Regions from separate parts of the Colwellia sp. MB3u-4 genome, predicted to be linked through region 1. Evidence: predicted binding sites of a transcription regulator. Region 1 holds the regulator's gene; each other region holds the start of a gene.
What was found. Region 1 encodes MetJ, which represses methionine synthesis genes. Its sites were predicted from a motif close to TAGACGTCTAGACGTCTA; they were not measured.
Positions count from the first base shown of each region.

Region 2: the regulator MetJ is predicted to act here: its motif matches at 2,518-2,535, upstream of msrA (peptide-methionine (S)-S-oxide reductase MsrA).
Region 3: the regulator MetJ is predicted to act here: its motif matches at 3,379-3,396, upstream of H4J61_RS13715 (cystathionine beta-lyase).

Region 1 is NZ_JACGVE010000089.1:71,921-82,818, reverse strand. Features, by position in the region: gene H4J61_RS16005 (sigma-54-dependent Fis family transcriptional regulator) at 1-971, shown strand, start outside; gene ccoG (cytochrome c oxidase accessory protein CcoG) at 1,165-2,544, shown strand; gene H4J61_RS15995 (VOC family protein) at 2,696-3,109, shown strand; gene metJ (met regulon transcriptional regulator MetJ) at 3,551-3,883, opposite strand; gene metB (cystathionine gamma-synthase) at 4,117-5,274, shown strand; gene metL (bifunctional aspartate kinase/homoserine dehydrogenase II) at 5,371-7,902, shown strand; gene H4J61_RS15975 (TorF family putative porin) at 8,094-8,738, opposite strand; gene rpe (ribulose-phosphate 3-epimerase) at 9,100-9,771, shown strand; gene trpS (tryptophan--tRNA ligase) at 9,845-10,849, shown strand.
Region 2 is NZ_JACGVE010000067.1:48,645-59,542, reverse strand. Features, by position in the region: gene rmf (ribosome modulation factor) at 121-294, opposite strand; gene H4J61_RS03725 (DUF3820 family protein) at 667-888, opposite strand; gene H4J61_RS03720 (DUF3083 family protein) at 1,049-2,173, shown strand; gene msrA (peptide-methionine (S)-S-oxide reductase MsrA) at 2,642-3,202, shown strand; gene H4J61_RS03710 (tetratricopeptide repeat protein) at 3,512-4,357, opposite strand; gene H4J61_RS03705 (acyl-CoA dehydrogenase family protein) at 4,794-5,948, opposite strand; gene H4J61_RS03700 (undecaprenyl-diphosphate phosphatase) at 6,166-6,966, opposite strand; gene folK (2-amino-4-hydroxy-6-hydroxymethyldihydropteridine diphosphokinase) at 6,991-7,485, opposite strand; gene folB (dihydroneopterin aldolase) at 7,485-7,856, opposite strand; gene plsY (glycerol-3-phosphate 1-O-acyltransferase PlsY) at 8,093-8,665, shown strand; gene tsaD (tRNA (adenosine(37)-N6)-threonylcarbamoyltransferase complex transferase subunit TsaD) at 8,701-9,750, opposite strand; gene rpsU (30S ribosomal protein S21) at 10,170-10,385, shown strand; gene H4J61_RS03670 (GatB/YqeY domain-containing protein) at 10,439-10,885, shown strand.
Region 3 is NZ_JACGVE010000086.1:45,522-56,419, reverse strand. Features, by position in the region: gene dinG (ATP-dependent DNA helicase DinG) at 1-375, opposite strand, end outside; gene H4J61_RS13720 (DNA polymerase II) at 459-2,912, shown strand; gene H4J61_RS13715 (cystathionine beta-lyase) at 3,545-4,732, shown strand; gene H4J61_RS13710 (hypothetical protein) at 5,345-6,649, shown strand; gene H4J61_RS13705 (regulatory protein RecX) at 6,933-7,445, shown strand; gene H4J61_RS13700 (CBS domain-containing protein) at 7,664-8,065, opposite strand; gene H4J61_RS13695 (NAD(P)/FAD-dependent oxidoreductase) at 9,195-10,673, opposite strand.

The sequences.
Region 1 (10,898 bases):
CTGAAAATACCTATCTACAGAATGAGTTAGCGCAAGAGTGGTCGTCTGCTGGCTTGGTGGGTAGCAGCCCAATAATCACCAAAATGTTGGCGCAAGTAGAGCTAGTTGCACAAACTGATAGTACCGTACTTATTTTGGGAGAGAATGGCACAGGTAAAGAATTGGTTGCTCGTAATATTCATGCCTTAAGTCAACGTAAAAACTCTACTATGGTAAAAGTTAATTGTGCTGCATTTACCCCCAGCTTACTTGAATCTGAACTATTTGGGCATGAAAAAGGCGCATTTACTGGCGCTACTGAACGACGCAAAGGCCGTTTTGAATTAGCGAATGATGGCACGTTATTTCTTGATGAAATTGGTGAATTATCCATGGCAGCACAAGGCAAGTTACTACGGGTATTACAAGAGCAAGAGTTTGAACGGGTCGGCGGCAGTGAAACTGTTAAGGTTAATATAAGGGTTATCGCGGCTACTAACCGTGATTTATCGGCGATGATTACCCAAGGTACATTTAGAATTGATTTGTTTTATCGGCTTAATGTTTTTCCAGTTACTGTTCCACCGCTGCGTGAGCGCCAAGAAGATATACCACTGTTATCTCAGGCGATTATCAGCACACTGAATAAAACGCTAGGTAAAAATATCAGTGCTATTAGTAACCGTAGCTTAACTCAATTAATGCAATATCAATGGCCCGGTAATATTCGTGAATTGCAAAATGTACTTGAGCGCGAGATAATTTTAACTAAATCGACTATTCTAAATTTTAACTTTAAAACCTCGTCAAAATCACTTACCCCTCCTGTTATTGAAACCTTAGCACAAGTGGAAACCCGCTATATATTAAGTGTGTTAAAAGCCTGTAAATGGCGCATTGGCGGTGAAATAGGTGCCGCTAAGCACTTAGGCTTACCTGAAAGTACATTACGCTCTCGCATGAGTAAATTGAAAATCGTACGTTCTAACTAATAACTTTCACTATAAAAAATAATATTCAAGGCACGATATATCGCTAATGCACGATATATCGTGCTTTATGGTGGGTGCTGTAAAGAATATAAAGTAATAAATATGTTATTAAACAGTGAGTTAATTTAATTTTATAACTTGGTTCATATTTTGCTATTAGTAACTATCCTAACGTTAGTTTTAGCAGTAAACCATGAAGTTTGATTTTAAAGCAGAAGATTTGATCATTAAGCCCTACAAATCTGAATCCTCAGTCTATGTTCGTCAACAAAAAGGTCGTTATCAGCGTATTCGACAATTCACTGGCTTAGCCTTTGTTTTATTATTTATGTTGATGCCTTGGCTTAATTTTCAAGGTAATCAGGCTGTTTTACTGGATATAGGTAAGCAACAGTTTCATATTTTTTCACAAACATTTTTTCCGCAGGATTTTATCATTTTAGCGGGATTATTACTGGTTAGTTGCTACTTACTTTTCTTTTTAACCACGTGGCTTGGTCGAATTTGGTGTGGTTATACCTGTCCTCAAACCGTATGGACCTTCAGTTTTATTTGGGTGGAAGAATGGTTGGAGGGTACGCGCAATCAACGTATTAAACGTGATGAACAGCCCTTGTCATTAGATACCTTAGCGAGAAAATCAGCCAAGCACTTTATTTGGGGATTAATCGCATTTTTTACCGCAACAACATTTATCAGTTATTTTTTACCGGCCCGCGCAGTGTATCTTGATTTACTACAATGGCAGTGGGATGGCCTGATAACTTTCTGGGTGCTGTTTTTTGCTGTTTGTACTTACGGTAATGCCGGTTGGTTACGTGAAAAAATGTGTATTTACATGTGCCCATATTCACGCTTTCAATCAGCCATGTTCGACAACAATACCCTAGTGGTTGCTTATGATAAATTGCGTGGTGAAAGCCGCGGTGCTCGTAAACGTCACCAGCAGCCAAAAGACCTAGGTTTAGGTGATTGTGTAGACTGTAACCTTTGTGTGGAAGTGTGCCCAGTGGGTATTGATATTCGTAACGGCTTGCAATACGAATGTATTAATTGCGGTGCTTGCATTGATGCCTGTGATCAAACCATGAGCAAATTTAATTATGCTAAGGGCTTAATTAGTTATACCAGTGAAAATGCACTACAAGGTAAAAAGGTTAAATTACTACGGCCGAAAATTATTGGCTATGCTGTTATGTCGGTATTAGCTATGGCGTTTATGATTTTTACTATTCAAGTGCGGGTGCCAGTTGAATTTTCTATTTTGCGGGATCGTGGCACATTATTTCAGCTCGACTTTCAAGATAAGGTGACGAATAGTTACTTATTGAAAATTACTAATAAATCAAAAGTTGATCGCCAATTTAAGATCACAGTATTGGAAAAAGTAGTAAGTTTAAGTGTTGACGGTAAGGTGATGATAAAAGCGGGTGAAATTGCCAGTGTACCTGTACATTTAACGATGCCCCCGGAAAACATCAGCCAAAAAATTACGCCAGTGACACTGACTGTTGCCGTTGATAATATGCCGGATATTAAGGTTGTTAAAGAAACTAAATTCTTTTCAAATTAATTGATTTTTTAGCTAGTGGCTAGTGATTGTGAAAAAAGACCTCTAGGTGAGGTTTTTTTAATTACATCATGCAAAGTGCATTACGGAAGAAAAATACGTTAAAATAGCATGACTTGGACGATGAGTAGTGAAAATGAATAGAGAACAAAGCATGACCAAAACGATCAAACAAAGCATAGCAAATATTGCCCTCGTGGTTGAAGACTATGATGATGCGATTGCATTCTATAGCAAAAAATTAAACTTTCAGCTGATTGAAGATACTGACTTAGGCGGCGGAAAACGTTGGGTGCAAATATCACCACCGAATTCAAATGGCACCAACATACTGCTTGCTAAAGCCAGTAACGAGGAACAAAGCCAATCAGTGGGTAATCAAGCGGGCGGACGAGTATTTTTATTTCTGCAAACCAATGATTTTTGGCGCGACTATCAACAGATGAAAAGCCAAGGTGTCGAGTTTAACGAAGAGCCGCGCGTGGAAGAATATGGCACGGTTGTCGTGTTTAAAGATTTATATGGGACAAAATGGGATTTATTGCAGTTGAATGATGTGACTGGCTAGATTTATCGCTATCAGTTATCAGCCGTCAGTCATGAGTTAATGTAGCTGCTTAGTTAAATTCGATGATATTAAAGTTTCAGTTATTAAGCTTTTTAATGTGTGGACACTATGAAAAATTAAGGCTTAGTAAATCAAAATTATGTAAAGCTGGATGCTGGCCATATGGGTGACGGGCATAATGTTATTTTATTTGAACGACGCTGACTTTAAAAGTCACTTTAATGCAAACTAAAGCAATATCGTTCCAGTTTGAAGAATATTCAAATAGCGCTGATGAACAGAAATAATTATTTTTTGATATGTAGCGGCATACTACAGGCGGTATTTCGCTATATATTTCAAAGCAACTCTTGCTAATCACCCCTATTTTTCAGCAATAAAAAAGGCGCTAATCAGCGCCTTGTTTATTTGCTTGTTGTACTAATTGTTGTGCTACTCGTTTTAATCTTCTAATTCCGCTTCGTGTTCACTAAAGTCAGTTATGCCTTTTGCTTCCAAAGCCCGACGAACACTCGCGGGTAATTTTTGTGTGTTGTCTTTAGCCAAGTCACTATCATCAGGTAATGGTTGGCCAGTAAAAGCATGTAAAAACGCTTCACATAACAATTCACTGTTGGTGGCATGACGCAAGTTATTCACTTGGCGACGTGTACGTTCATCAGTGAGCACTTTTAACACACGTAAAGGGATAGACACGGTGATCTTTTTGACTTGTTCACTTTTCTTCCCGTGTTCGGCGTATGGGTTAATATACTCGCCATTCCACTCTGCCATGAATATTCCTCTATGCTAATTAATTGAGATAAACTTATCGATGTTAAACCTGTCTGGTAGGCCAGTTTATGATAAATTTATTCTTACTACTTGATTTTACTGGTTGTGGGGCCTGAGTCAATAACGAATGTGTAGAAGTTTAGAAGTCTAAAGTACTTGACCCAAGAACTTAAACCATTTAGATTGATAGACGTCCAAACATCTATACAGAAAATATTTTTACCGGAGTACACATGAGCGAGAAAAAAATTGCCACTACCGCTGTTCGAGCAGGTATTAATAGCGACCAACACCATGGCGCTGTTATACCAGCTCTTCACCTTTCAAGCACCTATGCACTGAAAGGTTTTAATGACAAGCGTCAGTTTGACTATTCACGCACCGGTAATCCAACTCGCGCTACGTTTGCCCAAGCTATTACAGATTTAGAGCAGGGTGCCGTTGGCATAGTGACAAATACCGGCATGTCAGCGGTGCATCTTATTTGCCAATTACTTGATACACAAGACACGGTTGTTATTCCGCATGATTGCTATGGCGGAAGTTTTCGCTTATTTACCCATCTTGCCAAGCGGGGTCAGTTTACGCTCGTGGTGGTTGATCAAAACGATCAACAAGCCTTGGCCCAAGCCTTAGCAACAAAACCTAAATTAGTATTAGTTGAATCACCGAGTAATCCACTGTTACGCTTAGTTGATATTGCTGCCATTACCAAACAAGCCCATCAAGTTGGCGCATTAGTGGCGGTTGATAACACCTTTATGTCGCCGGTATTGCAACAACCCTTGTTATTGGGTGCTGATATTGTTTTTCACTCTACCACCAAATACATTAATGGTCATAGCGACGTGGTTGGCGGTGTGCTAGTTACCAAAGAACAAGCCTTAGGTGAAAAACTAGCTTGGTGGGCAAACTGCATTGGTATTACGGGTTCAGCTTTTGATAGTTTTTTAGCTTTGCGTGGCTTAAAAACTTTGCCAATACGGATGAAACAGCATCAAATTAATGCCAATGCCGTGGCAAAATTTTTGCAACAGCATTCGGCTATTCAACAGGTTTATTTTCCGGGTTTAGCCAGCCATCCGCAACATGAATTAGCTAAAAAACAGCAGTATGATTTTGGCGCTATGATGAGCTTTGAGCTTAAAGGTGGCGTTGAAGCGGTTAAAATACTGTTTGATAAACTTGAACTTTTCACTCTGGCACAATCACTTGGTGGTGTTGAAAGTTTGATCTGTCATCCCTCAACCATGACTCATGCTGGGATGGAAATTGAAGCACAACTTACCGCCGGTATTACCCAGTCATTAGTGCGACTTTCTGTTGGTATTGAAGATATTGACGATATACTGGCCGACCTATCTCAGGCACTCGATGCCAGCCAAGCTTAAAGCGGTTATCCATAGTTATCAATGTACTTTGGCTGCGTGTTATATATCAATAATTTAAAGGAGGTATGACAAGGTTGTCATACCTGTGGTAGTAAAATGATCGGTTCAAATACAGCGGTAACGCTTAGTTCTGCAAAAAATCACTTGGCAAAAGTTGCCTGTAATGTCCATAAATTTGGTGGTAGTAGTTTAGCTACCAGTGCTTGCGTTGAACGTGTGGTGGATATTATTCGTCAGCATTGCCAGCTCAATGACATTATTGTGGTATCTGCTAATGGCAATACCACAGATGCATTATTTACTCTTTATCAACTCGCGGTTGAGCTTCAGGAAATAACTTCGCTGAACACTGAGCAAGTGAGCACGAGTAATGACGTAATCACCTTGCGTGAGCATTTACGGGTAACTATTACTGCCCTTGATGCGACGCAAGCTCAGTTAATTGATGAACTGTTAAATGCCAGTAGTGCCGCCAGACTGAAAAGTTTACTCAAGCAAGATGTTGCACAAATAACAGAACATTTACTGAGTGATCCGCTAAGTGCTCCCCTTAGTGATCCATTGAGTTATCAAAATGACTTATTGGCCTTTGGTGAGGTTTGGTCAGCGCGCTTGTTATCTGCGGTATTAAGTGAAAGTGTGTGTCCAAGTTATATGTTGGATGCCAGAGACTTTCTTTTACTAAAAGATGAAAAAAATTGTGCTATTGACTATAGCGTGAGCCAAGAAAACTTTTTACCGCTGCAACAACAAGACCAACTGGTGATCGTTACCGGTTATATTGCGCGTAATCAACAGCAACAAGCCTGCACGTTAGGGCGCAATGGTAGTGATTACTCAGCAACCATAATGGCGGCACTATCAGGCGCGGGCAATGTAACGCTTTGGACTGACGTTGATGGTATTTATAGTGCTGACCCAAGGCTGGTACCCTTAGCGAGAAAATTACACCGTTTACCTAATGCGGTTGCCAATGAACTGGGCCGTTTGGGTAACCCAGTATTACATGCCAAAACCTTGAAGCCATTAACCAACCATAATACCCATTTACATGTTGCCAGTAGTTTTGCACCTGAGGTTAGCGGCACTGAAATAGGCAAGTTTGGCCAAATAGCAAAACAAGAACTTTCAGTCACCAGTTTAAACGATTTAATATTAGCGAAATCAAGCAGCTTTTTAGCTAAGTCTGGCGAATTAGCGGTAAGTGAATTTTCACCGATTTGTTACAATCTTGATGAAGGTTACCTAGTTGTAACGCAGGCCCAACAAAAAGCGCTTAGCCAATGGTTAGCAAGTCATGACACCGAAGTGACCTTTAGGCCAGTAGCGATTATTGCCATTGTGGGTCATAGTGTCGCGAAACAAGGCGATATGCGCGCTAGATTTAAAAGAGCGCTTAAGCATCAACAATGCTTACATTTTTTACATGCCTTCAACGAACACAGTTATATTGCGGTTTTACCTGAGCCATGCTCGAGTGAAATACTTAATAATGTTCACGCGGATATGACCAAAGACGCGAAAAACATTGCCCTTGTTGTCGCTGGATTAGGTAATATTGGCCAACGATTTTTAACCATGTTACCCAAGCAAATAGCGCGTGTGTCAGGCTTAGACAATGTGCACTTAGTTGCCTTAGTTGGGGCCAGTAAAGCCTTAATAAATACCGATGGCATAGATGTCGCTAATGCTTTGTTACATTATCAACAACAAGCGCAACCTTACGACAGTGAGCAACTGTTAACTTGGCTGACTAATCACCCTTATGACGAGTTGATTGTTGTTGATATCACACCCAGTGAAGACTTTAGTCACTTGTATGAAGAATTTTTTGCCCGTGGTATTCATGTTATTGGTGCGAACAAGTGGGCGGCATCTTCAAGCACTGAAAATTATCAGCAATTGCTTAAAACAGCAGAAAAAAATAATAGCTTATGGTTGGGTAATACCACAGTTGGTGCTGGTTTGCCTATTAACTCAAGCATTAAAGAGTTGATGAATAGCGGTGATAAAATAACGGAAATTTCGGGTATATTCTCGGGCACTTTATCCTGGCTATTTCAATTTTATGATGGCACAACGCCATTTTCTGCGCTGTTGTCAAATGCCTTAACGCAAGGGTTGACTGAGCCGGATCCGCGAGAAGATTTATCAGGACGAGATGTACAGCGTAAATTATTAATTTTAGCGCGTGCCGCAGGTTTTGAATTGTCGTTAGCTGATATTGACTGTCAGAATTTAGTGCCAGAGTCATTACGTGATATTAGCTTAGAGGCGTTTCTTCAACGAACGTCTGAGCTTGATGAGTTGTTTTTATTGCGCTTACAGCAAGCACAGGCAAAAGCCTGTGGAATTCGTTATGTTGCTCGCTTTATCAGTGATCATGGTCAAGTGAGTGCGAAAGTTAGCTTGGAAGAATTAAGCCATAACGACGCGTTTTCACAATTAACCCCATGTGATAATGTTTTTCAAATTAAAAGCGAGTGGTATCAAGAAAATGCGCTGATTATTCGTGGCCCAGGTGCTGGACGTGATGTCACTGCGGGTGGTATTCATGCTGATTTAGTCACTATTTGCCAGCAGTTAAATCATCGTCAACAGCAAGTTAAAATCAAAGGGTTAAATTAAACATTTTTGCTAGCAGGAAGTGATGCCAAGGGGTATAAATAGCGTTAAGCAGGAAGGTTAAGTAAAGTTTTGGCGCGATTCGTTATGATCAAAGTATCGCGCCAAATTCATCAGGAAATTAATTAACCTGGGTTTTTATTAGCCATCAAAACAGTGTGTTCTTGTTTTGTTAGCTGTTAATTAGCGAGGTCTTAGAAAGATGTACCTATGCTAAATACTAGGTTTTCGTCACTTTCAGTACCTGATAATTCTTTTGAATTAGCCACAAGCGCAATACCCACGTCGAAACCTGAAACTTCTGTACTGTAACCTGCTTCTAGGTAGTCGCCATCAAAATCGTCACCCCAAGTGCCATAAGTGGCATAAAAACCTTTATGTTCAACCGTTGCAGATAAGAAATCATAGTCTTGGTTTGCAGCACCTTCAACTTCCCACTCACCGACATTATAAGAAAGTGAAAACATGCCGTAGCTTAAGCCTAAGTTTACTTCATTATAAGAAGTATCAAAATCACCGGTATATTGGTAAGTCGTAAAGCCAAGGCTATAGCCTACACCACCCTCGAGTTCGCCGCCGTAACCGCCATAAACGTCTACTTCCAAACCCTCTTGTACGTCAGCTGCCCAAGTGCCAATATAAAAACCACTGTTTTCATAATCAACACCCGCACTAGCAGAGGCGGTGTCTGTTTGTACTATGCCACGGAAAATATATTGTGATACCGCACCCACATTGGCACTTAAGCCTTCTATGTCAGTAGCAGATGCTGACGTTGCTGTAAGTGCAGAAGTTGTTAATATCATCGAAATTGCTAGAGAGGTCATTGTTTTGTTCATGTTTTAGTCCACTAAGTTTTTATAATTACTAAGGACATTGCAAAGACAGTGCCTATTTAATTAAATTTTTATAAAGACTTTGTTTTCAGTGGCTTAGTGATTTTATTGAGGTGTTTCTTGGTTGAGTCAATTGACCATTTTGTACAGGCTTGGTGCAAAAAAAAGACGAATGTACAAAAAAGGTGCACAGCATTGCTGACAATAACCACCCGTATTGAGCTCAATATTGCGTCATGGGCGAAAACTTCAGCGTTAATCTAGCCGTTATTATTGCTTTTAATATCGATTTTTGTGCGGGTTCTCAGTCGCAAAATTATGGTAATTGAGGTAAAGTAGCGAAAATTTTTTTAAGGTTATCATTATGTCTAATTTTTTAATTGCTCCCTCAGTTTTATCGGCAGACTTTGCTCGTTTGGGTGAAGATGTTGCTAATGTGCTCAGCGCTGGTGCTGATGTAATTCATTTTGATGTAATGGACAATCATTTTGTGCCCAACCTGACCTTTGGTCCAATGATCTGTAAGTCATTACGAGATTACGGTATTACCGCGCCGATTGATGTGCATTTAATGGTAAAACCTGTTGATCGTCTTATTCCTGACTTTGCCAAAGCGGGCGCTGATATTATTACCTTTCATCCAGAAGCGAGCGATCATATTGATAGAACTTTGCAGTTGATTAAAGATCACGGCTGTAAAGCAGGTTTAGTGTTAAACCCAGCAACGCCGCTGCATGTGTTAGATTTTGTCATGGATAAGCTCGACGTTATTTTATTAATGTCAGTGAACCCTGGTTTTGGTGGGCAATCTTTTATTCCTACCACCTTAGATAAGTTACGTTTAGTCCGTGAAAAAATTGCGGCCAGTGGTTACGACATCCGCTTGCAAGTTGACGGTGGTGTTAAAGCTGACAATATTGCTGAAATAGCCGAAGCAGGGGCTGACATGTTTGTTGCGGGCTCAGCCATTTTCTCCAAGCCAGATTACAAAGTCGCGATTGATGAAATGCGTGCAGAACTTGCAAAAGTAAAATAAAAAAATATTGATTAAAACACGATTAAATCACGATTAAACCACATTGACATTAAGAAAAGTTGAAGGATAAAAAATGAGTAAACCTATTGTATTAAGCGGCTGTCAGCCATCGGGCGAGTTAACTATTGGTAATTACCTTGGCGCGTTAAAGCAATGGGTGGACATGCAAGATAGCCACGAATGTTATTACATGCTGGTTGATCAACATGCGATTACGGTGCGTCCTAAACCTGAAGACTTACGTAAAGCGACCTTAGATGGTTTAGCCTTGTATTTAGCTTGTGGTGTTGACCCAGAAAAAAGCACCATTTTTATTCAGTCGCATGTGCCAGAGCACGCGCAATTGAGTTGGGTATTAAATTGCTACACCCAAATGGGTGAGTTAAACCGCATGACACAATACAAAGATAAGTCGGCAAAGTCTGAAGCTAATATGAACTCAGGTTTATTTACTTATCCGGTATTAATGGCGGCAGATATTTTATTGTATGGCGCGAACAAAGTGCCAGTTGGCGATGACCAAAAGCAACATTTAGAATTAGCCCGCGATATAGCGACTCGTTTTAATAATCTACATGGTGAAACCTTTAAAGTACCAGAGCCTTATATTCCAGAATTTGGCGCCCGGGTGATGAGTTTATTAGAGCCCACTAAAAAAATGTCAAAGTCTGATACTAACCCGGGTAATTTTATTGGTTTATTAGAAGATACCAAGAAAATTACCAAGAAAATTAAACGTGCGGTAACTGACTCTGACGAGCAAGCCAATATCTATTTTGACATAGCTGAAAAACCAGGTGTGTCAAACTTGTTGTCACTTTTATCGTGCACAACCGGTAAATCAGTGGCTGAACTTGTGCCTGAATATGAAGATAAAATGTATGGTCATTTAAAAGGTGATGTAGCTGAAGCCGTGGTTGCTTTATTAGCGCCCATTCAAGCGCGTTATCATGAATTTCGTAATGACCAAGCTTATCTAGATGAAGTGATGCGCAAAGGTGCTGAAAAAGCCTCTGCGCGTGCGAGTAAATTGCTTGCTGAGGTTTATCAGGCGGTTGGCTTTATTGCTAAGCCTTAATCTCTGCACTACTCATGCTGACGAGTTATTAAACTAGCGACTAAGTCAG
Region 2 (10,898 bases), on a different contig from region 1:
TTAGATGCAAAAAATAAGTCAATAACTTGCCACTAAAAATGAAAATAATACAACACGGTCAAAAAATTTGTTACAGGCTCAAATGTGCTCATACAACTCAGTTTAGTGGCATAAAATTTTTTATTTAAACAACCCCATACTTCTATCGGTTAAGGCCTCACGCCAACCACCAAGCCACTCTGACTTAACATCGGTATTCTGATACGGGCAATGTTTCTTAGTTCTGCCACAAAGGCCCGCTTGATAGCCATTTGAATGTGCTCGACCTAATTTATCGCGTTTCTGTCTTTTCATCTATAACACCTCACCGTTAACTGTTTTATAACCGTCTAATACTTTGTATAAATACCAAAGAAATACCGGTGAAAGTTTATGTCTTATGCTTTCTAGGCTTTCTCTAGACCTTCTTAGTATTACTTCAATCAAACGTTAATTTAAGAACAACAATACGATGAATGCAAGTTGATACCATAGTGAATTACGCAACTTTTATCCTTGGTTATCGACAAAATAGTCCAATGTAAAACACCGTAATTAACTATTTATTACAAAACAATTCGTTATACAAACCACATATAATTAACAGTGCTTAAAACCATAAATTAGATAACAAATTAATGTAAATAAGGCTACAACTGCCTTAATCACAAAACGCTATAAATAACCCTAGCCCCTTAATAAAGGTTTTAACATAGCTTCTAAACCATTAAGTTTAACTTCGTAAATGAGTGCCAACTGTTGACCTAACTTTCCTTCTGGAAATCCCTTACGGTGAAACCAAACTAAATAAGGCTCAGGCAGTTGCAGCAACTTTCTGCCACTATATTTTCCAAATGGCATGACCTGATTTACCGCCGCAATTAAATCTGCATTATTATTTATCGACATAAGTTACCCATGCTCAATTGAGCCTCTAGATGTTATTAGTTATTGCTCATTAGTTAATGCTTTGACATAAAAATGTCACAGCGAGTGTTTATAATTTTGCTGATATTTACACTTTAATTGGCATCAAGATGATGCCTAAATGTTTCTTTAGGGAATTATTATGTCAATGGTTAGGAAACGCAATGCAGCAGTAAAAGCTTATATACCGACTAATGCCCGTGACAATCAGTATATCTTGGCCGAATTCGCCTTAACAGAGCAACTGCTTTCGCAATTACCGACACAGGTTAATCATAGCGGCAGTATAAATTATTATGCTTGTTATCAAACCTTGGCAAACTTACTGTTTACCTTAAGTAACGACTATGGCATTAAAAACAGTATATTGGTTGCCAACGACAAGTTGGTCCGTGTCCGTTACAGCCAAGAAATGCACCAATGGCAAACAAAACAACAAATCATCTTTTATTACGATCCAAATCAGCATGTACTGCAAAATTCATTTTTTGATGCCAATATCAAAGCAAAAAAAATTACCTTAGTATTTTTAGCCTCTGGTACCGATATCAGGGTCGGAGCGGCCAATTTCCATCAACAGGTAAAAATACTATTAGCACATTTTGCCCAGCAATTAGATTTACCCATAACCAGTATCCGCATACGCGACCACCAACATCTTACTTATGACATTTTTGCTAAAAATAAAGGCTACAGAACTAGCCAAGCTCATAAATTTAGGCCAATAAAACAAAGGTATGCCAGTCAAGACGTTACATTAGCAGAAAACATATCATCAATCACTTACGCCATAGTCGACTTAACCCTTGATCATAGGATTGCCGCGTTGGTTGATATAGATCCCGCAGCAACCGATCCCTATAATCCACTTTATACTTATTTAACCGACACTTTTTCATTGGTAGCAAAACATTTTAACTTAAATAATGGCGCACTGATCGCGAATGGTTTAGTGCCCATTGTTAGGCATAGTTTGCATGATTTAGTCTCGAAAGTTGGAGAATTGCAAATGTTAGGCTACAACCCAAAACAAAGCCCCTGTGGTATTGTCAGTAGATGGCAAGCGCATGAATTGGTTGATAACGTGCAACTGATCTTTGTTGCTAATTGCCATAATGGCGAAGAAAAAAACTATGCGAAATTTGTCAATCAAATAGAACAGGCCATGCATTTATTTGCCACAGAGCTGGAAATTCCAACCGAAAAAGACCCATTAACCTTACGCTTTCATCAACACGTTGCCTATAACTTATCGCATAATAACTGATAGTTATAACACCTAGAGCTAACTAGAACCCTGGCTCTAGGTCACTTATTTACTGATAACCAGATTACTGTAAACATTCCATCATCAAAACTTAATAACATCACCACAGACCATACACAATATTCATACTCATACTTCATGCCGATTAAGCAGACTAGCCGCATAACATCAGGTTATGGCGATAGTTAACGACATATATAGTTAATTTGTGTGGAATGAACTCATGCTAAATCCCTCATAGCTGTCTGCCTGCCTAAAAACCATATCAACACTACTACTGACTCGGCTAATACCGACAATAGCTTAAACGAGAACTTAAAAAATAATTTAAACAACAAGAAACATAGACATCTAAACGGCTAAGTGTTATCTTCTGAAAATAAATATTATAGACGTCTACACGTCCTTACATCTGACTGAAAATCTACTTTCAGTCACCCTAAACAAAATTTAACAAGGAAATGAACAGTGAGCATAGAAACAATTACTTTAGGCGCAGGCTGTTTTTGGTGCGTTGAGAATATTTTTAACCGAATTCAAGGTGTATTATCGGTAACCAGCGGTTATGCAGATGGCGACATTATCAATCCAAGCTATGAGCAAGTTTGTAGCGGCATCACTAATCACGCAGAAGTAGTACAAATAACGTTTAACCCATCGCAGTTAGCTGTTGAGCAGCTCTTAACGGTTTTTTTTGCTATTCACGACGCGACAACACTTAACCGTCAAGGTGATGATATCGGTAGTCAATATCGCTCAACAATTTTATGTCACACCTCTGCACAGCAAGTGGTGGCGAAAACAAAAATTGCTCAATTGCATACACAGCAATACGCTGAGCAAACGATAGTCACTGTCGTTAAAGCCGCCACTAATTTTTACAGTGCGGAAGACTATCATCAAGATTATGTCACCAACAACCCAGAAAATAAGTATTGTCAGCTAGTTGTAGCAAAAAAAATTCAAACGTTTTTAAGCGAGTTTGCATACTTGTTAAAAAATGAAACTTATACCAATTTCATTAATTAGGTGGTCAACTTTATACGCAGGAAAAATGGCCAAATATAAGGCATTTATTTAATAACTAGATGTTCTAATTATTAAATAAATAACGTAGTAGTTGGTTATTTTAACCAGTAAAAATGATCAGATAATTAGTGAGATTGGTATTAATCAATGTAGCGATATAACATCAAGTAATTTAACTCGCCTTGTCTGAACAATAATAAAAATTTGCTGATAAAAAACGCATAACAATTTACTTGCTATGCGTTGAGTAAAATCCAGTATAAGTTAGGCTAACTTAGTTTTGAATCCGCGCCTGATTAAGCTAACGACTTAATACATCAAGGTATAAAGCTTACGTCTATATTTACTCGCCAATGCGTCACCCTCAGGTAACGATTTAAGCACATCAAGCAGTAAATCTTTACTAGCGATGTCGGCACCATCTTTTTGCACTAACAAAAACAGCATCATCAGTGCATCGTCATGGCGATTAACTTGGCTATATTGCGCCGCCAATTTTTGTTGTAATTTAACATTATCAGCATCATTGGCTAACTGTTGTTCAAGTGCTTGAATTTCAGGAGAGTCTGCGGCTTGCGTCGCTAATTCTAATTTTGCCATTAAGGATTGATAAGCACTGTCTTGATCGATCATTTTAATACTTTTGAGTAGTGCCTCTGCTTCAGTAATTTTACCAGTTTGAATATAAACATCTGATAGCACTAACTTAATATCAGCACGTTCATTATCAAGCTGATAGGCTTGAGTGATAATAGGAAATGCTTCCGACACTTTATTTTCTGCCAATAGTGTTTTCGCCTCTGCTAATAAAACATCTTGCTGTTTCGGTAAATATTTATCTAAAAACTCATTAATTGTTGCATCTGTTTGTGGTCCAGTTAGCCCGTCAAGTGGCTGACCATCTTGTACTAAAATTACTGTTGGTAAGCTTTGAATACCAAACTGCTGAGCAATTTGTCCCTGGCTTTCGCAATCGACTGTGGTAAACAAGAGCGTGTCGCTACAATTAGCTAATGCCATCGTCAACTTGTCGCGTAATGCAACACTTTCTGGAATTTGCTGAGCCCAAAAACTGACCAATACCAGTTTAGTTTTTGATTCTTCAATAATAACTTGTTGAAAGTTTTCTAAGTTGATCGCAAGAGAATTTGTCATCAATGCCGTTCCAATAATAAAGATATATGTTTTTAAATTGGGGCAAAGCATTAAAGATACAAGCAACTGGGCTAAATATTTATAACGACTCAACAAAGCGCAAGTCAAAGTCAAAAACAAGACAATTGAGGATTACAGCCTGATAACACAACTTTTAGCTCAGAACATACGTTACAGGGTCAAAATGTTAGAGACTAAATGTTAGACACTAAATCTTAAAACACTAACCTTAGAACCCTAAGTCTTTAAAGGCTAAGCTTTAAGGCTTCTATATGAGATTATTTATACTGCTGCACCCGCTATAATACCAACCGTTAAATAGCGTCAGCTTTGCTTTGCACATCCTGATCTAGTCTGTCTATTCACCTAAAAAACAAGCATAAAAAAACGGACATCAGCAAAGCTCATCTCCGTTGTAAATCACCGATGTAAGCACTTAGATTTTTTGCAATAATGCTCGAGCAATGATCACTTTTTGAATTTCACTGGTGCCTTCATAGATTGATGTTACACGCACATCACGCGCCATACGCTCCAGTGGATATTCTCTAATATAACCTGCACCACCCATAAGCTGTAAGGCGTCATAACAAGCTTTATTAGCCTTTTCAGCGGCAAACAACTTAGCCATTGAAGCTGCCATACCAAAGGGTTGACCTTGATCTTTAGTATAAGCGGCTTGCATTAAGAGTAATCGTGCAGCTTCCATCTCGGTATAACGTTCTGCTAACGTCCACTGTAAGCCTTGAAAGTTTGACAGTGATTGACCAAACTGTTTACGCTCAATAATATGAGCTTTAGCATAATCAAGTGCAGCAAGGCCAATACCTAAGGCTAATGACCCGATACCGATACGACCACCAGCCAACTCACCCACGGCAACACCAAAGCCTTTATTTTCAGCGCCCATCATGGCTGATGCTGGCACACGACAACGGTCAAAATGCACTTCATTGGTTGGTGACGCTTTTTGGCCCATTTTTTCTTCCGACTTACCTATGGTCATACCGGCAGTACCGGCTTCAACAATAAAGCACGAAATACCCTTACCTTTTTTTGCGGCTGGGTCGGTAACGGCCCAAACCACAAATACATCAGCAAACGAGCCACTAGTAATGTAAATTTTACTACCGCTAAGAAGATAGTCATCACCGTCTTTAACGGCTTGCGTTTTCATCCCTGCGGGATCTGAGCCTGCCGCCGCTTCACTTAAACAAAAGCCACCGGCACGATACTCACCACTGCAAATTTTTGGCAAGTATTTACTTTTTTGTTCATCGTTACCTACCGCTTGAATAACTTCGGCGACCATATTAGTGACTGAAGTTGTCACCGCTGTTGATGCACAAGCACGGGCTAATTCGGTAATCGCCAAGCTAAAAGCAATACTACCTGCTTCAACGCCACCGTATTCAGCTTTAATATTTAGGCCCATAAAACCGAGGGCATTGAGTTGCGCTAAATTTTTTAAAAATAAACTTTGATCTCTTGTTTCATCAAGCTGTGCGGCTACAGGTGCTAATTCACTATTGGCAAATTTTCGGGCCATATCTTGAATCATTATTTGTTCTTCAGTTAGAGACAAATCCATCAAACTTCTCACTTTTTATTGGCTGAATATCTATCACTATATTAATCGCTAAAACTTATTAGCAACATTAAAAAGTACAATGGGCATTAGTACGACTGATAGTGATAAAGCAATACCAAAAGCGCTAGCAAACTACCCTTTTGGTATCTAAAAAATACATGTAGATATGAAAAATGCGCTAAAGCGCATTTTTCATAAGTTGAATATATTATAACAATTATCCGGCCACAAACCAAAGCAGACCAGCACCAAGCACTAAGCGATAAATCACAAATGGCATCATGCCGAACTTACCCACTAAAATAAGAAAGTAGTGAATACAGGCATAAGCACTAACAAACGCTAACACACTGCCTAAGCCCATTGCTGACCAATCTACCGTGCCGGCTTCCAAAATTAACTTCAAGGTTAAATAACTGCCTGCCATGGCAATGGCTGGAATCGACAATAAAAAAGAAAAACGCGCGGCATTTTCTCTGCTTAACCCTAACATCAAGCCGATAGTCATGGTAATACCAGAACGCGATGTGCCCGGTATTAACGCGATAGCCTGTGCCAAGCCGATTAACATGGCACCTTTAAAACCTAAATTTTCAATGCTTTTATTTTGTTTAGCTTTAATATCAGCAAAGCCAAGCAAAAAACCAAATAATAGTGTTGTGGCGGCAATAACAAGTGCACTGCGTAAATGCTCTTCAATAAAGTCTTTACCGAGTAAACCAAATAAACCGGCGGGGATGGTGGCAAAAATAATCCACCAAGCCAATTTACCATCAAAATTATTTCGCTCACCTTTTAAAGTGGCAAACCAAGCCACAGCCATGCAGCACACTTCTTTTCGAAAATAAAGCACGACTGCCAGTAAACTGCCAACATGCACGGCAACATCAAACGCTAAGCCTTGATCTTTCCAGCCGAAAACTACTGAGGGTAAGATTAAATGTGCTGAACTAGAAATAGGCAAAAACTCAGTTAAACCTTGAATTAACGCTAAAATAAAAACTTCAATTGTGCTCATCGGGGTTATATTTCCTTATTTTTCTTATTTTTTTGGCCAAATAAAAGCCACTGTTTTTAACTTTTGTTGGCTTTTATCATATTGTTGCCATAATTCGTCATAGCACTGGCCAATAATCGGGTGAGCCAAATGCCCTGCAACTTCAGCTAAAGGGCACAATACAAACGCATTTTTGCTAATTTCATCACGCGGTATTTGCGCTGGAGAGTCAGCAATAATGTCATCATAAAGTAATAAATCTAAATCTAATGTCCGCGGACTAAATTTTTTAGCGTCTTGGTTTCTACCGTGTGCAAACTCTATTTCGCGCAGTGTTGCCGCCACTTCAGCCAAAGTAAGCTCAGTACTTACTCCAGCCACCATATTGTAAAAAGCTTTACCGGCAAAGCCGACAGGTTCACTTTCAAATAATGAAGATAAAGTAAGCGAGCCAAATACATCGGTTAAAGCCTGCAAGCCTTGTTCAATATAATGTTGACGATTTATGTTACTACCTAGCGAAATATAAATTTCAGCCATTACAATGCTTGGCCTGACAACTGTTCACCACGTTCTATTTCAACAGCTACCGTAGTCGCATTATGCACCGCCGTTGGTTTCATTACTTTTAGGCGCAGCCAAGGAATTTTATATTCAGCAATTAGAAAGCCAGCAATACGTTCGGCAAGCGTTTCAATTAAATCTACCGGATTAGCGTTGGCAAACTCAACAATTGCTTCAGAAATTGTTGCGTAATCAAGTGTTTTAGCTAATTCGTCATTTTCTGCAGCTTGCGCCGTATTCCAGCCCATCACTAAATCAACAACAAGTGTTTGCTTTATTTCTTTTTCCCACTGGAAGAAACCGATGGTTGTTTGAAAGGTTAACCCTTCAATATAGACTTTATCCACACTAAAACCCTTACATGGCTTGGCAGTATTTAGCCATTGCATTATCGAGATAAACCCCGCAATCGCCACAACATACTTTAGAAAATAAATGGCGAGTTTACCTGTGCAGGTCTAGAAAAACTAGTAAACATCGCGCTACAATGTCAAAAAGCTAAAAAGAATAAATTTTTTTATAACTTTGCTAACACCTGTTTTAGAAGGAGCTTAGTATCAGTAGTTTACTTGTAACGTTTTTAATGGTGATTATGGCTTACTTAGTAGGTTCAATTTCGAGTGCCATTTTACTTTGCAAATTACTGCACTTACCAGACCCCCGCTCAGCAGGTTCAAAAAATCCAGGTGCGACAAATGTCTTACGTATAAGTAATAAATTTGTTGCGGTGTCTGTGCTGATTTTTGACATACTTAAAGGCACATTACCGGTTTGGGGTGGTTATTTCCTAGGCTTAGAACCCTTGTATCTAGGTATGATTGCTCTCGCCGCTTGTTTAGGCCACATGTACCCAATATTTTTTAACTTCAAGGGCGGTAAAGCGGTTGCTACTGCATTTGGTGTGCTACTACCTATTGGTTTGGACTTAGGCGGGCTACTTATTTTAACCTGGTTATTGGTCGCTAAAGTTAGCCGCTATTCGAGTTTGGCCGCCATTGTTACCCTATCAATAGCGCCATTGTACACTTGGTTATTAAAGCCCATTTATGTCTACCCTGTATTGATGTTATCAGCGCTGATCATATTTAGACACAAAGACAATATAGTTAGGCTACTACAGGGCAAAGAAAGCAAAATATCTTTTACCAAGAAGTAGCCTTTATTACCGGTTTAAATCGCAAACCTACAAGCTTAAATCGGCTCTAAGGTATCTAAGGGCCAACGTGGCGTTGCCTTAAAGGTTAAGTCGGTATCAACACCAGCTTTTAGGCGTTGTAAACCCGCGTAAGCAATCATAGCGCCGTTATCAGTACAAAACTCAGGCCTAGGATAGAAAACTTCCCCGCCTAACTTTTTGGTGATTTCTGCTAATTCTTCTCTTAACGCCGTATTGGCACTAACACCACCCGCAATAACTAAACGATTTAAATTGCACTGTTTTAATGCCCGTTTACATTTAATGGCTAGCGTATCAACAACGGCTTCTTGAAAGGCATAAGCGATATCAGCTTGCATTTGTGCTTTTTGCTCAGGTGTTAATTCTGCTTTTTCTTCTTTTCGAATGGTCACAGCGGCTGAGGTTTTCAAACCGCTGAAACTAAAGTTTAGCCCAGGTTTATCCGTCATAGGTCTTGGAAATTTATAACGACCTTTTCGACCACTTTCTGCCATTTTCGCTAATACGGGTCCGCCAGGGTAATCAAGCCCTAGTAATTTAGCTGTTTTATCAAAAGCTTCACCTGCGGCATCATCAACAGATTCACCTAATAATTCATAATGACCGATACCATCAACACGCACCAACATGGTATGGCCACCAGACACTAATAAAGCGACGAAGGGAAAGTCAGGTACATTCTCTTCTAGCATTGGCGCTAGTAAATGTCCTTCCATATGGTGCACGGGCACAGCAGGCAAGTTCCAGCCGTAAGCTAAACTACGACCAATTGAACAACCAACAAGTAAGGCGCCCACTAAGCCTGGTCCAGCCGTATAAGCAACACCGTCTAAATCAGCAGGGGTTAAATTAGCTTCAGCTAGGACTTCTTTTATTAAGGGAATAGTTTTGCGGACATGATCACGTGATGCCAGCTCAGGCACTACCCCACCATAATCAGCATGAACGGCGATTTGACTATATAACTTATGTGCAACTATACCCGCGGGTAAATTGCCTTGCCCATCATCATAAATCGCAATACCGGTTTCATCACAAGAGGTTTCAATACCTAAAATTCGCATAATTTTTCTTTACCTAGCCCTGTTGCATCAATAGTGAATTCGACTATTCACTTGTATATAAGGTGCAGCCGTTATTTGGTTGCTGATTTTACCTATGCCCTAGGCAACTTTCAATTTATAGCGCATAAAGATAGCCAAAAAATTTAAAACCCCCATTTAGCCTTTAAAATTTATGACAAAGAAACCGAGTGAGCAATTTTGTTAATATTACAGCAGCTATTTACACAGCGACTAGTATTAGTGTGTTCAGGCCGCTATTGAGCTAATAAATCCAGTGAAAAAATTAATTCCACTTTACATTACTATGGCCTTCGCATTAGAATACGTCACCAATTTTTAATAGAGTGGGTGAAGATGAGGCTATTTAGCTGAAATCAGACACCATTTAATATAGATTCCTAACTAAGGTAAAATAGTACATGCCAGTAATTAAAGTAAGAGAAAACGAACCATTTGACGTTGCATTACGTCGTTTTAAACGTTCATGTGAAAAAGCAGGTATCCTTTCAGAAGTTCGCCGTCGCGAGTCTTATGAAAAGCCGACTTGGGAACGTAAGCGTAAGAAAGCAGCCGCAGTAAAACGCGCAGCTAAAAAAGTTTCTCGTGAGAACGCTCGTCGCGTTCGCATGTACTAAGATACCTTAGTAAATCCTAAGTCAACTGAGTTAACTTAAGCGTAAATTAAATTATGAGTCTACTTAGTCAACTGCAAGATGAAATGAAAAATGCCATGCGTGCCAAAGACAAACTTCGTCTTGGCGTAATTCGTATGGCACTTTCTGCGATAAAGCTGGCAGAAATAGATCACAAAACAGAAGCAACTGATGAAAATGTCATTGCCTTGTTAACCAAAATGGTTAAACAGCGCAAAGAATCTATCAAAATGTTTACTGAAGGTGGTCGCGATGAACTAGCCGCTAAAGAAGCTGAAGAAGTTATCGCTATAGAATATTTTCTGCCGCAACCCTTATCTGCAGATGAAATTAACCAACTGATTACAGAAACAATTGCCGAAACCGGTGCAGCCTCAATGGCTGATATGGGTAAAGTCATGGCGGTATTAAAACCGCTAATGCAAGGTAAAGCTGACATGGGCGCAGTTAGTGGCCAAGTTAGAGTAATTTTAAACAGTTAGTTAAGCTTCCTTT
Region 3 (10,898 bases), on a different contig from region 1:
TTGCCGACAAACATAACGTTGGCGTCCTTTTGCTAAGGTAAAGTTAAAGTCTAAACCACTGTATTTTTTTAGAAAGGGCAGGTCTTTATCAACCAGTTGTTCTTGCAATGCCACGGTGGCGGTCGCTATACAGACTTTTTTGTTGCGATTTAACGCTAACGGAATAGCGCCAAGCGCATAAGCTAAAGACTTCCCCGTGCCTGTGCCCGCCTCAATAGTGATAATTTTGCGTACTTTGTCGTAATCACCCGCCAGTGTTTTGGCAATTTCAGCAATTAAAAAGGTTTGCTGTTGGCGCGGGTTAAAGTTGGTGAGGTTTTCACCTATGCTTTTATAGGAGGTTCTAATAACTTGTTTAATTTTATCGCTTAACATCGCGGCTGTAGTTTCCTATCGACAAAAGATGATTTACACTGCTGTATATATTAACAGTTTGTCATGAGTAATTAGAACCATTAATGCAACTTTCTCCTGAAAACCTTCCTGACGTAGTTCAATCGTTAGCGAGCACTCGTGGTTTTCTGTTGACCCGAAATGCGGCAGACAGAAACAATCACCTTGAAATTACCCTGTGGTTGAAAACGCCACAAGGGCCAGTGCAGCTGATTATTGATAACGAACGTGCGGTTTTTTTTGTCGAAGTTAGTGATATGACTCATGTTAGAGAAGTTTTAGCTAAGCAAGGTATTAACCTTGATGAGATAAAATCGCTTGCGCTAAAAGCATTTAATCAAGCTGCGGTGGCGGCAGTATATTTTTTGACCTTACGTGATTTTTACCAAGCCCGTGCTCTACTAAAGCAAAAAGGTATTAAGTGTTATGAAGACGACATTCGCCCAGATGATCGTTTTTTAATGGAGCGTTTTATTACCGCCGATATCACCTTTGCTGGTCAGCCAGTAAACGTGACTTCAGCCGATAATCAAACTTACCAGCGCTTTGAACAGGTGAAATGTAAACGCATTGATAAAGCGCAACAAACTGACATTGCACTGTCGAGCGTATCGCTTGATATCGAATGTTCAATGTCGGGTGAACTCTATTCTATCGGGCTATATAGCGAGCATTGTCAGCAAGTGTTGATGATTGCCAATGCAGAAGAAATAGCCCGCGAGCAACAAGCTACCCGTGCTGTTGATATTGTTTGGCAAGCTAATGAACAAGCATTATTAGTGAGCTTGCTCGCTTGGTTTACTCAACACGACCCTGATATTATTATGGGTTGGAACGTGATTAATTTTGATTTTGCTTTATTACAAAAACGTTTTGATTTATATGGTCTTAAGTTTACGATTGGTCGAGATAAAAAAGCACCTCATTGGCGTAAAAATCAAAGTAGTGAACAGCAATTTATTGAAATTAATGGCCGCGTAGTGCTCGATGGTATCGACTTACTGAAAAGTGCTACTTATAATTTTCCCAGTTTTTCACTCGACAATGTTGCGAATACGCTACTAGGTATTGGCAAAAAAGTTGACGATGTTGATCACCGAATTCAAGAAATAACTAATAATTTTCATCATGATAAAACAGCGCTAGCAATTTATAATTTAGAAGATTGTCGCTTAGTGCTGTTAATTTTTCAGCATACGCAGTTATTAGAATTTGCCATGCTCAGGGCACAGCTAACGGGTTTAGCCATTGATAGAATCGGTGGCTCTGTCGCCGCTTTTACCAACTTATATTTGCCTAAATTACATCGTAGTGGCTATATTGCGCCTAATATGGGCGATGGTGATCAAGGCTTTGAATCACCGGGCGGCTTTGTAATGGACTCTACCCCTGGGCTTTATAAAAATGTGCTGGTGTTAGATTTTAAAAGCCTGTATCCCAGTATTATCCGCAGTTTTAATATTGACCCTATGGGCTTGATTGAAGGTTTAAAATCACCAGAAGCAGCCATAGAGGGTTTTGACGGGGCTTATTTTTCAAGAGAACAGCATTTTCTACCCGATATCATCACTGAGCTTTGGAAAGAGCGAGATATTGCCAAAAGAGATAAAAATGCTGCGTTGTCACAAGCGATAAAAATTATTATGAATTCATTTTATGGTGTTTTAGGCTCAACCGGCTGCCGATTTTTTGATCCCCGGTTATCTGGCTCAATTACGAAACGCAGCCATAGCATACTAAAAACCACTAAATCATGGATTGAAGCAAAAGGTTATCAAGTTATTTACGGCGACACCGACTCAATATTTGTCCATGTCGGTGACCACCAAAGCGCAGAGCAGAGTAGGGCGCTTGGTAAAATTTTACAAGATTACATTAACCAAAAGTGGCAAAAATTACTTAAAGAACAGTTTAATATTGTTAGCGAGCTTGATATTGAATTTGAAACCCACTTTAGTCAATTCTTAATGCCAACCATTCGTGGCCAAGATATAGGTACAAAAAAACGCTATGCAGGTTTAGTACAAAAGGGCGAACAACAACAACTTGTTTTTAAAGGGTTAGAGAGTGTTCGCACCGATTGGACCGAATTAGCCAAGCAATTTCAACGTACTTTGTATTTGAAAATTTTTAATAACGAACCGGTTGCGGATTACATCAAGCAAATGGTGGCTGATACCTTAGCGGGTAAGCATGATGACCTACTTTATTATCGTAAACGATTGCGCAGAAAGCTTGAACTTTACGTTAAAAATGTGCCGCCACATGTCAGAGCAGCAAGGCTAGCCGATGAAATTTATCAGCAACAGGGAAAACCTCTTAAGTATCAAAATAAAGGGTGGATTGAATATCTAATGACCACCAATGGCCCACAAGCTAAAGGCTGTCAAAGCGCTGCTTTGGATTATCAATTTTACATTGACCGACAATTGCTGGCGGTAGCTGATGCTATTTTACCTTTTATTAATACCAGTTTTGATGAAATCACCAATAGACAAATGAGCTTGTTTGAGCGCTAAAACGGACAATTGAGCTAACTGATTAACACTGGTGGCAACTGATAGTGTTATACCCAGTTAATGCTTGCTTTGCTCTTAAGGGTTAAAGTGCTTAAGGGGTAAATTTATAAGGTGAATAACTCCTATCTCCTAACTTCTAACTACAAGTTATAGCTGGTATTTAATTGAGTTCAGAAAAAATTGATTATACCAATTTCATTAATTAGGTGGTCTACGTTATATGCAGGAAACATGACCAAATATAAGGCATTTATTTTAATAACTAGTGGTTCTAATTATTAAATAAATAACGCAGTAGTTGGTTATTTTAACCCGTAAAAATGATCAGATAATTAGTGAGATTGGTATTAATTAATCAAATGGCTACTACTGATATGATACTCTTTTATGTGCTTAATACTGTTCACGACTATGTTATGACAAAATAAAGCGTGCTTCTTTACTTAATTCGCGATACAAATACCTATAGATGGCTAGATAGCTATAATGAATTTGAAAAGTGTGAACGTTAGCAAGCTGAAGTTAAAAATGAGTTAGCCGCTTGGTGAATGGTCAGCGCTGCTTGATGTCAAAAGGATAAGTCCCTTATCGAGCGATATCCAAAAAATACAACCGTGGAATGTAACCTAGAGATGAAAAAAGAAACAAAACTGATTAATGCCGGCCGCAAAAGCCAATGGACACGCGGTGTCGTTAACCCACCCGTAGAGCGCGCGTCTACCGTAGTATTTAACTCGGTCAAAGAAATGAAGCATGCCACAGCAAATAAAACTAATCAGGTGTTGTTTTATGGCCGTCGTGGTACTTCAACATCGTTCGCTTTTAGTGATGCGATGACCGAGTTAGAAGGTGGCGCAGGTTGTGCCATATATCCGTCTGGTACTGCGGCAATCACTAATGCCATACTAGCCTTTGTTAAAACGGGCGATCATATCTTAATGGTTGATAGCACCTATGAACCCACCCGTGATTATTGCGATAAAATATTAGCTAAGCTAGGTATTGAAACGACCTATTATGATCCACTGATTGGTTCAGGTATCGAAGCGTTAATTAAAGCGAATACCCGGGTGGTGTTTCTTGAATCACCGGGCTCAGTTACCATGGAAGTGCAAGACGTTCCCGCCATCGCTGAAGTGGCTCATAGGCACAACTGTATCGTGATGTTAGATAACACTTGGTCAGCAGGGGTAAATTTTCAACCCTTTGACTACGGTGTCGATGTTTCAATACAAGCAGCGACAAAATATATTGTTGGCCATTCAGATGTCATGTTAGGTACCGCAACAGCAAACGCTGAGCATTGGCCACAACTGCGTGAAAGCAGCTATATTATGGGGCAATGTACCTCTCCTGATGACTTATACTTAGCCATGCGGGGTATTAGAACATTAAGCGTACGTTTACAGCAGCATCAGGCCAGTGCACTTAAAATAGCGCATTGGTTGTCAACGCGCCCAGAAGTTGAAACTATTTTGCATCCAGCGCTTCCATCTTGCCCGGGTCATGAAGCATTCAAGCGTGATTTTACCGGCTCAAATGGTTTGTTTTCGTTTGTATTAAACAAGGGGAATCAAGCGGCACTAACGGCATTTTTAGACAGCATGGAACATTTTAAAATGGGTTATTCGTGGGGGGGGTTTGAAAGCCTTGTTTTAGGTATTTCAAAGGTTAATAATATGCGTACTGCAACCACTTGGCCATATCAATTTCCCTTGATTCGTTTGCATGTGGGTTTGGAAAATGTTGATGATTTAATTGACGATTTAGCACAAGGCTTTGCGCATTTTAATCAAGTGCTTGAGCAACAAGGTAGTTAAGAGCATTTTGTATCATTAATCTGTCAAGTTAGTATTGCAGTAGTGAACTTAAAAATAGCAAGTGACTTAACTTAAGAGTCAGTAGCAAATTTTGTTTAACGACTAATGTTAAATAAAGCCTTTTAAACGGACTTTGAATTTAATCATAAATTGATTCAAAGCCGTTTTCTAGCGGCTATGAGCATGACCTATTTTGCATCGCTACAACTTATCGCAAGATAAAGCACTTTTCATTGAATTATCTTTTTCCTTAATTATTAGGGTAAAACAGCACACGTTAGCATTTTTTAGGCGTGCACTGATAAAGTACAATAAAGTGTTTGCCTGCAAGCACTTTTGAACATCATCGTTTAGCCGTATTTTCAACGGATATTATTGTCTAACAGATCCTGATACGGGTTATAAAGATCAAAGGCCAAATATCAAACGCTTAATGCTTTACTGCTTTTAAAACATACCCGAACACAACGAGTGAGGGATGATCAAAACAGTTTACTTGTTTTCATCCTTTGCCTTGTTGTAATATGTGAGAAATCATAATTATAGTCAGCATTATGGCAAAGTAAGTTGTGATCCGTGTTCTATGTATAGTACTTGATATAAGAGAGTTGAATGAATAATGATTCACCCATAAGAAAAGGTTTATTTCAACTTTTATATTCTGTGATAGAAACAGGAGTTTGCCGAGTTATTACCAGCAAATCTGAAAAGCTGTTAGCGAGTTTAAAAAAAACCTATATTGAAAATATCCCTGAACATCATCAAGTTGTTTTTTTACCAGGAAAAATTGAGCACCTCGATGATTTAACTCGTGTCTTAGTAACGGCGGGTATCGATCAGTTTTCCTCAATAGAAAATAACCAACAGTTCCTTGAAAATGCCAAGCAGTATTTAATTGAGAACAAAGACAAAGAAGTTATCACTATTTGGGCATTTGAAAATGCTGATTTGATTTCAACGGATATACATGGCTTGTTAGGACAGCTACTGGCATGGCAACGCTATGGTAGCTCATTATTGACTATTGAATTATGGGGACATACCTTATTAGAAAAATTATATAGCTCAGGGGAAATTAGCCAATATTATCAAAGTAAAATTTACCCTATTAATCTTGATGAAAACCTCACTCTTAAGTCAAAAATCGCCTTATTTAACTTCAAATCAATTAACTTTAAACTGTTCATTGCTTTAATGGCCGGATTACTTTTAGGCCCGCAAGTAGCCCCTTTGCTAGAAAAATTGTCAAATATTTATAATAGCTCAACACAGCCAACAATAAATGTAGTCAATAATATAAACACAGAGAAACTAGCGCCAAAAGCAATAGCAGTAAAGTCTGCGTTTGACGATGAGAATAACACGCAAGCCGAGATCACCAGACAAGCAAATGTTCTAGCACTTAATGATAGTGCAGAATTTAAAGAAAACGGGCAAAACCTCGCTATAACATTAGCAAGCAATACAGATGAAACAAACAAAAAAAACGATATAGAAGCAACAGATAGCACAGCTGAAAAAAATATTAATATGCACAATATCAAAGTTGCAGAGCATATTTTAACGCCAGAAAAACCACATTGGTACTTTAAGCTTTTACCGAGCGAGTGGCTAAGTGATTATAATATTAATTTAAATCATCAATTACAGACAGAAAATAACCAAGTCTATATTCAGTATGGCGTATATAAACATAAACGTTCTGTTATCAGATTTGCAACAGAAAACAGGTCATTAAGCGATTATTATCATTTATGTTATTCATTTGAATGGCAAATGGTGGCGTTGATGACAGGTGCTTATCAAGACTATCGTCAAGCCTTCAAAAGTTTAATTAAGATAAAAGAACAAGGCTTTGATGGCATTATTGTTAACTCATCTTATTTAAATGCATGGCAATGTAGTAATCAAAATTAATTATCATCTAAGGCCAATTTTATTGGCCTTAGATGCAAACCTTGATAGACATTTAATGCCTAAGCGTTTAATACCAATATCACTAATTATCTGATGATTTTTACTGGTTAAAATAACCAACTACTGCGTTATTTATTTAATAATTAGAACAACTAGTTATTAAATAAATACCTTATATTTGGCCATTTTTCCTGCGTATAAAGTAGACCACCTAATTAATGAAATTGGTATAAGCAAGATTGACTTATAATAAACCCGATTTTGAAAGTAACAAAGTAGCCACATGTATAAAAAAACAAGTAAAAAAGAGGCAAAGCCACAAGTGATTTCTTATGATCGGGTCAAATCTTATATGATTTGGATGATTGAAAGGTATGGAGATTACTCCGCAAAAGCGTTACTTCAAAAAGCCAATATGTTGTTTAAAGATGATACTCAATTTAATGAGCCAGCACTTAATTATCTGATAGAACATGACATTATTAATGATTTTCGTTATGCAACACGCTTAACGACAAGTTTATCAGAAAAAAATATTGGCCCTAATAAAATCAAAGAAAAATTGTATGTAAAGGGATTTGCATCCAAGATCATTAATGACTGTGTTGGGGCGTTAGAAACGTCTGAGGATGATTATTTTGCTAAGGCGCTTTCATTAAAGATCAGAAAGTTTGGCGAAGAGCCTATTGACGATATGAAATTAAAGCAAAAAGCGCTACGGCATTTAATATCCAAAGGCTTTACATACTCAATCGCCGATAAAGCGGTCAAATTCAGTGAACAAGGCGATAAATAAACACTTTCTAATGTCGCTAATCAGATAGCTACATCAATCAAAAATGGGCTTTATCAAACATAAGCAATTATGGCTAAAGCATGCTGCACCATGGCTTATGTTTGATAAAGCCTAAAACAGTGTAAGCGACTAACAAACCATCAATGAAGATAAAGTCACTGCTCTTATTTGCCCGTACTGTGATAAAAAACATGGTACTTTTAATAAAGTTAAGAAATTTACTTATTAAATTTATTAACTGCTGTCAGTAATTGCCGACAAGAAACCTGCCCAACCAACTTACCATCTTCAATCACAGGTCGACGACGATGTTTTTTTAGTAGCATGTCCTGAGCGACATTGATAATGTCATCACTAGGGTGAGCAACAACTATATTTTCTTTAGTCATATATTCACTCACTAAACCAACACCAATATTGTTGTAAGTGCTTTCGAGTATGGCGGCTAAACAATCCATTTCGGAAAGTACGCCTACGAGGACTTTCTTTTCATTTATTACACAAACCCCTGAGACTTTATTATCTATGATGATTTTCATCGTATCTAATAAATTATCATCCTCCTTGACCTTGATTGGGTTAGTGATCATATAATCGCGCAAACCAACTGATTGAAGCATGGTAAATCACCTTTTAGTTTAGTAATAATTTTCATTATGTAAAAAGATAGACCGGATATTTTTTGAGCTTAAGTTTCGGTCATTGAGCTTAATAGAATATAAACGGCATATCTAATATAAGTCAAAGAATACTATAAATTTTTTTCAATCCAGCGAATAATAAGCGATGAAACAAGCGAATAAGCTATGGTTATAGCCATTTGATTAATTAAGCGTTCTACTTTTTCATGCGAAAAAATGCCTAAATACAAGCTATAAAATTTACTCAGTAGGTATTCACCTTATAAATTTTATAACTCAATCGTTTTGAATTTTAACCATTAAAAATGCAAATAAAAAATCTCTTATATATTAAATAGTCGATCATAAATATCTTCGTTTTACTGTCAACAATGGCAGGCTCGATAGTTCGCTTTAAATAAACGCTTCAAACATTTATTAGCATCATGTTGGGTTAGTCATAGTTAGATGAGTTGTGAACTAGCCATAGCTTTATGCTTTGATACCCAGTGTTTTTAAACTTGTTTACCGCAGACGTTAGTTGCCAAAAGGCTTAGCTAAATAGTACAACTATCGCTCTTCAAAAATGTCGAGAATGGATTATCTGGCTTGATAGATGGTGTAGGCTGACATGTGAAATAATTTATTATTTTTCGGGGCAAAACGAGTAAGAAAAACAGTCATAACGTCACAAATCATCAGAAAATTATTATGCTTATTTTGATGGGACAAAAAAAATGAGCGTTTAGTGGTTTCTCTTTTTTCAATCCTAATGACCGCTTCAAGGCTCAAAGCTGCCGTTCAAATTCGATAAATGAACATTTACAGTTAGCCTAAGTAGTCATTAAAGCAGCGCTTTGGTCTATCACGCTTCGGGGCACTCAGCGAGATAGCCAATCTGTCAATTCATCGCCAAACAAGTCATATTTGCCTATCTTGTTTACTTTGGCGATTGCTCACCTGTGGATATCAAAATCTGCAATTATTTGCACGCGTGAGCCTATTGAACAGTTTACTTGGTCAGATCATTATGCGATAAAACGCAGCTTGACGTTAAAAACAGATAGCTTTAAAAAGTAACACGCTCATAGCCATAAAGAACAAGTATTAATATGGCGCTTGTTTGATATTATGCCTCTTCTCTGAGCAAACATCGTCCTCTTGGTTCATCACCTTCATGAAGTACAACGTCGGAATGTAGGAACTGTGCCGCCTCTGCTGAGCCTTTCACTTTAGAAGCACTGCGGGTCAACATTTCTGCTTCAAACTCAGTTAATACACTTGCTCTTACACCCGCTTCTCGCCATTGAGACATAGGTCTACATCCTATGGATATACCCCGAGCTAATGATAGCGCGTCTAACAGCGCTTGATTCGCCCCTTGCCCTTTAAATGGACTCATCGGGTGGGCTGCATCGCCGATCAAGGTTACTTTACCTGCTTTTTCCAACAATTCTGCATTAAGTAATTCACGGTCATAAGCAGGGTAACCAGAAACTAGCGCTGACTTAGTAGCTGATAAAATTTGAGGAATGGGATCATGCCACTGACATCTTTTAGAGGCTTCTTCTTTAAGTGCTTGAGGACCTTTAGCGCTCAAGGCTTTAGCGTTCTCCTCTGTTATAGGGAAGCTAAGTTGCCACATTACCGACTCTGAATCATAAGGCATGATGTAGATTCGTTCATGGCCATTGGCGGTTTGAAATACCGTAGCCGAGTCGAGCAAAGGGCTTTCAAGCCCGTTGAGATCAGCCAAAGGACAGATACCTAAAATCACAATACAACCTAGGTATTGTAGTGGTTTTATATCATCTCCAATCAATAATTTTCGTACCGAACTGCGGATACCATCGGCACCCACAAGTAGATCGGCCTTAACATGCTTTATTTCTGCGCTGCTCTCGTTCTTGGTCTTTCCTTTAGTGTTAACTTTAAAGATCAGATCAACGGCCGCACCGTCAGTTTCCTTAAAGTCAACTAATTGGTGATCCCACTTAACAGTCTCATGACCACCCAGTTGCTCAAGTAAAGCAAAGCGTAAAGATTGGCGGGCGATATGTATATTTCTGCGTTTCACAGAGGTCTTTATCTCAGACGGCAACCACTTTCTTATGCCCCATTCTCCAATCTCTTTGCCATCGGTGGTGTGTACCACATGTCTTGTAGAAATTACGCCATGCTTTAGTGATAAAATGCCTAATGCTTTGATTGCCTTACTTGCTTGTTGCAACGTGAGGCCATAACCTTGAGAGCGAGCACCAAAGCCGCTATCACGTTCATAAAGTGTAAAAGGAATACCGCGGTGTTTACATGCTACCGCCAAAGCTACTCCACCTATGCCACCACCAATAATAGCAACGTGTGGGTAGTTTTCTGTATCGGCTGTAGGATGACTAGCTGATTGAACTAAGCCAGAGCCGCTACATTTCAAACAATCATAGAGGTGACCTTTCGGTTGAACGGGGGGCGTGCCTTGGGCATTCATTTCTTCAAAGTGCGCTAACGCTTTTTGAAAGCTGAGTTTCACTTTTTTGCGCAGCTTTCTCCTTTTTTTGCTGCGTCCCTGACATTCCTGACAAGTGGTCCAATTATGCTGTGTATTTTCCAATTCTTTTTACCTTTTTGTTTCGCCATAGATGACTCAGTCACCATCTATAAGGAACATTTTAACCGATACAGTGGATGTTAGCCTAATAGTAATATTGTGGACGAAAGCGCCTTAGGGAATATATGCTAATGTCATCTATCCCAGCATGTAGCAGACATTAGATTGAGAGTAGCGCTTGCAAGAAAAAGGAGTAATTAAAATTAACTCATCTAGGTCATCTGTTAG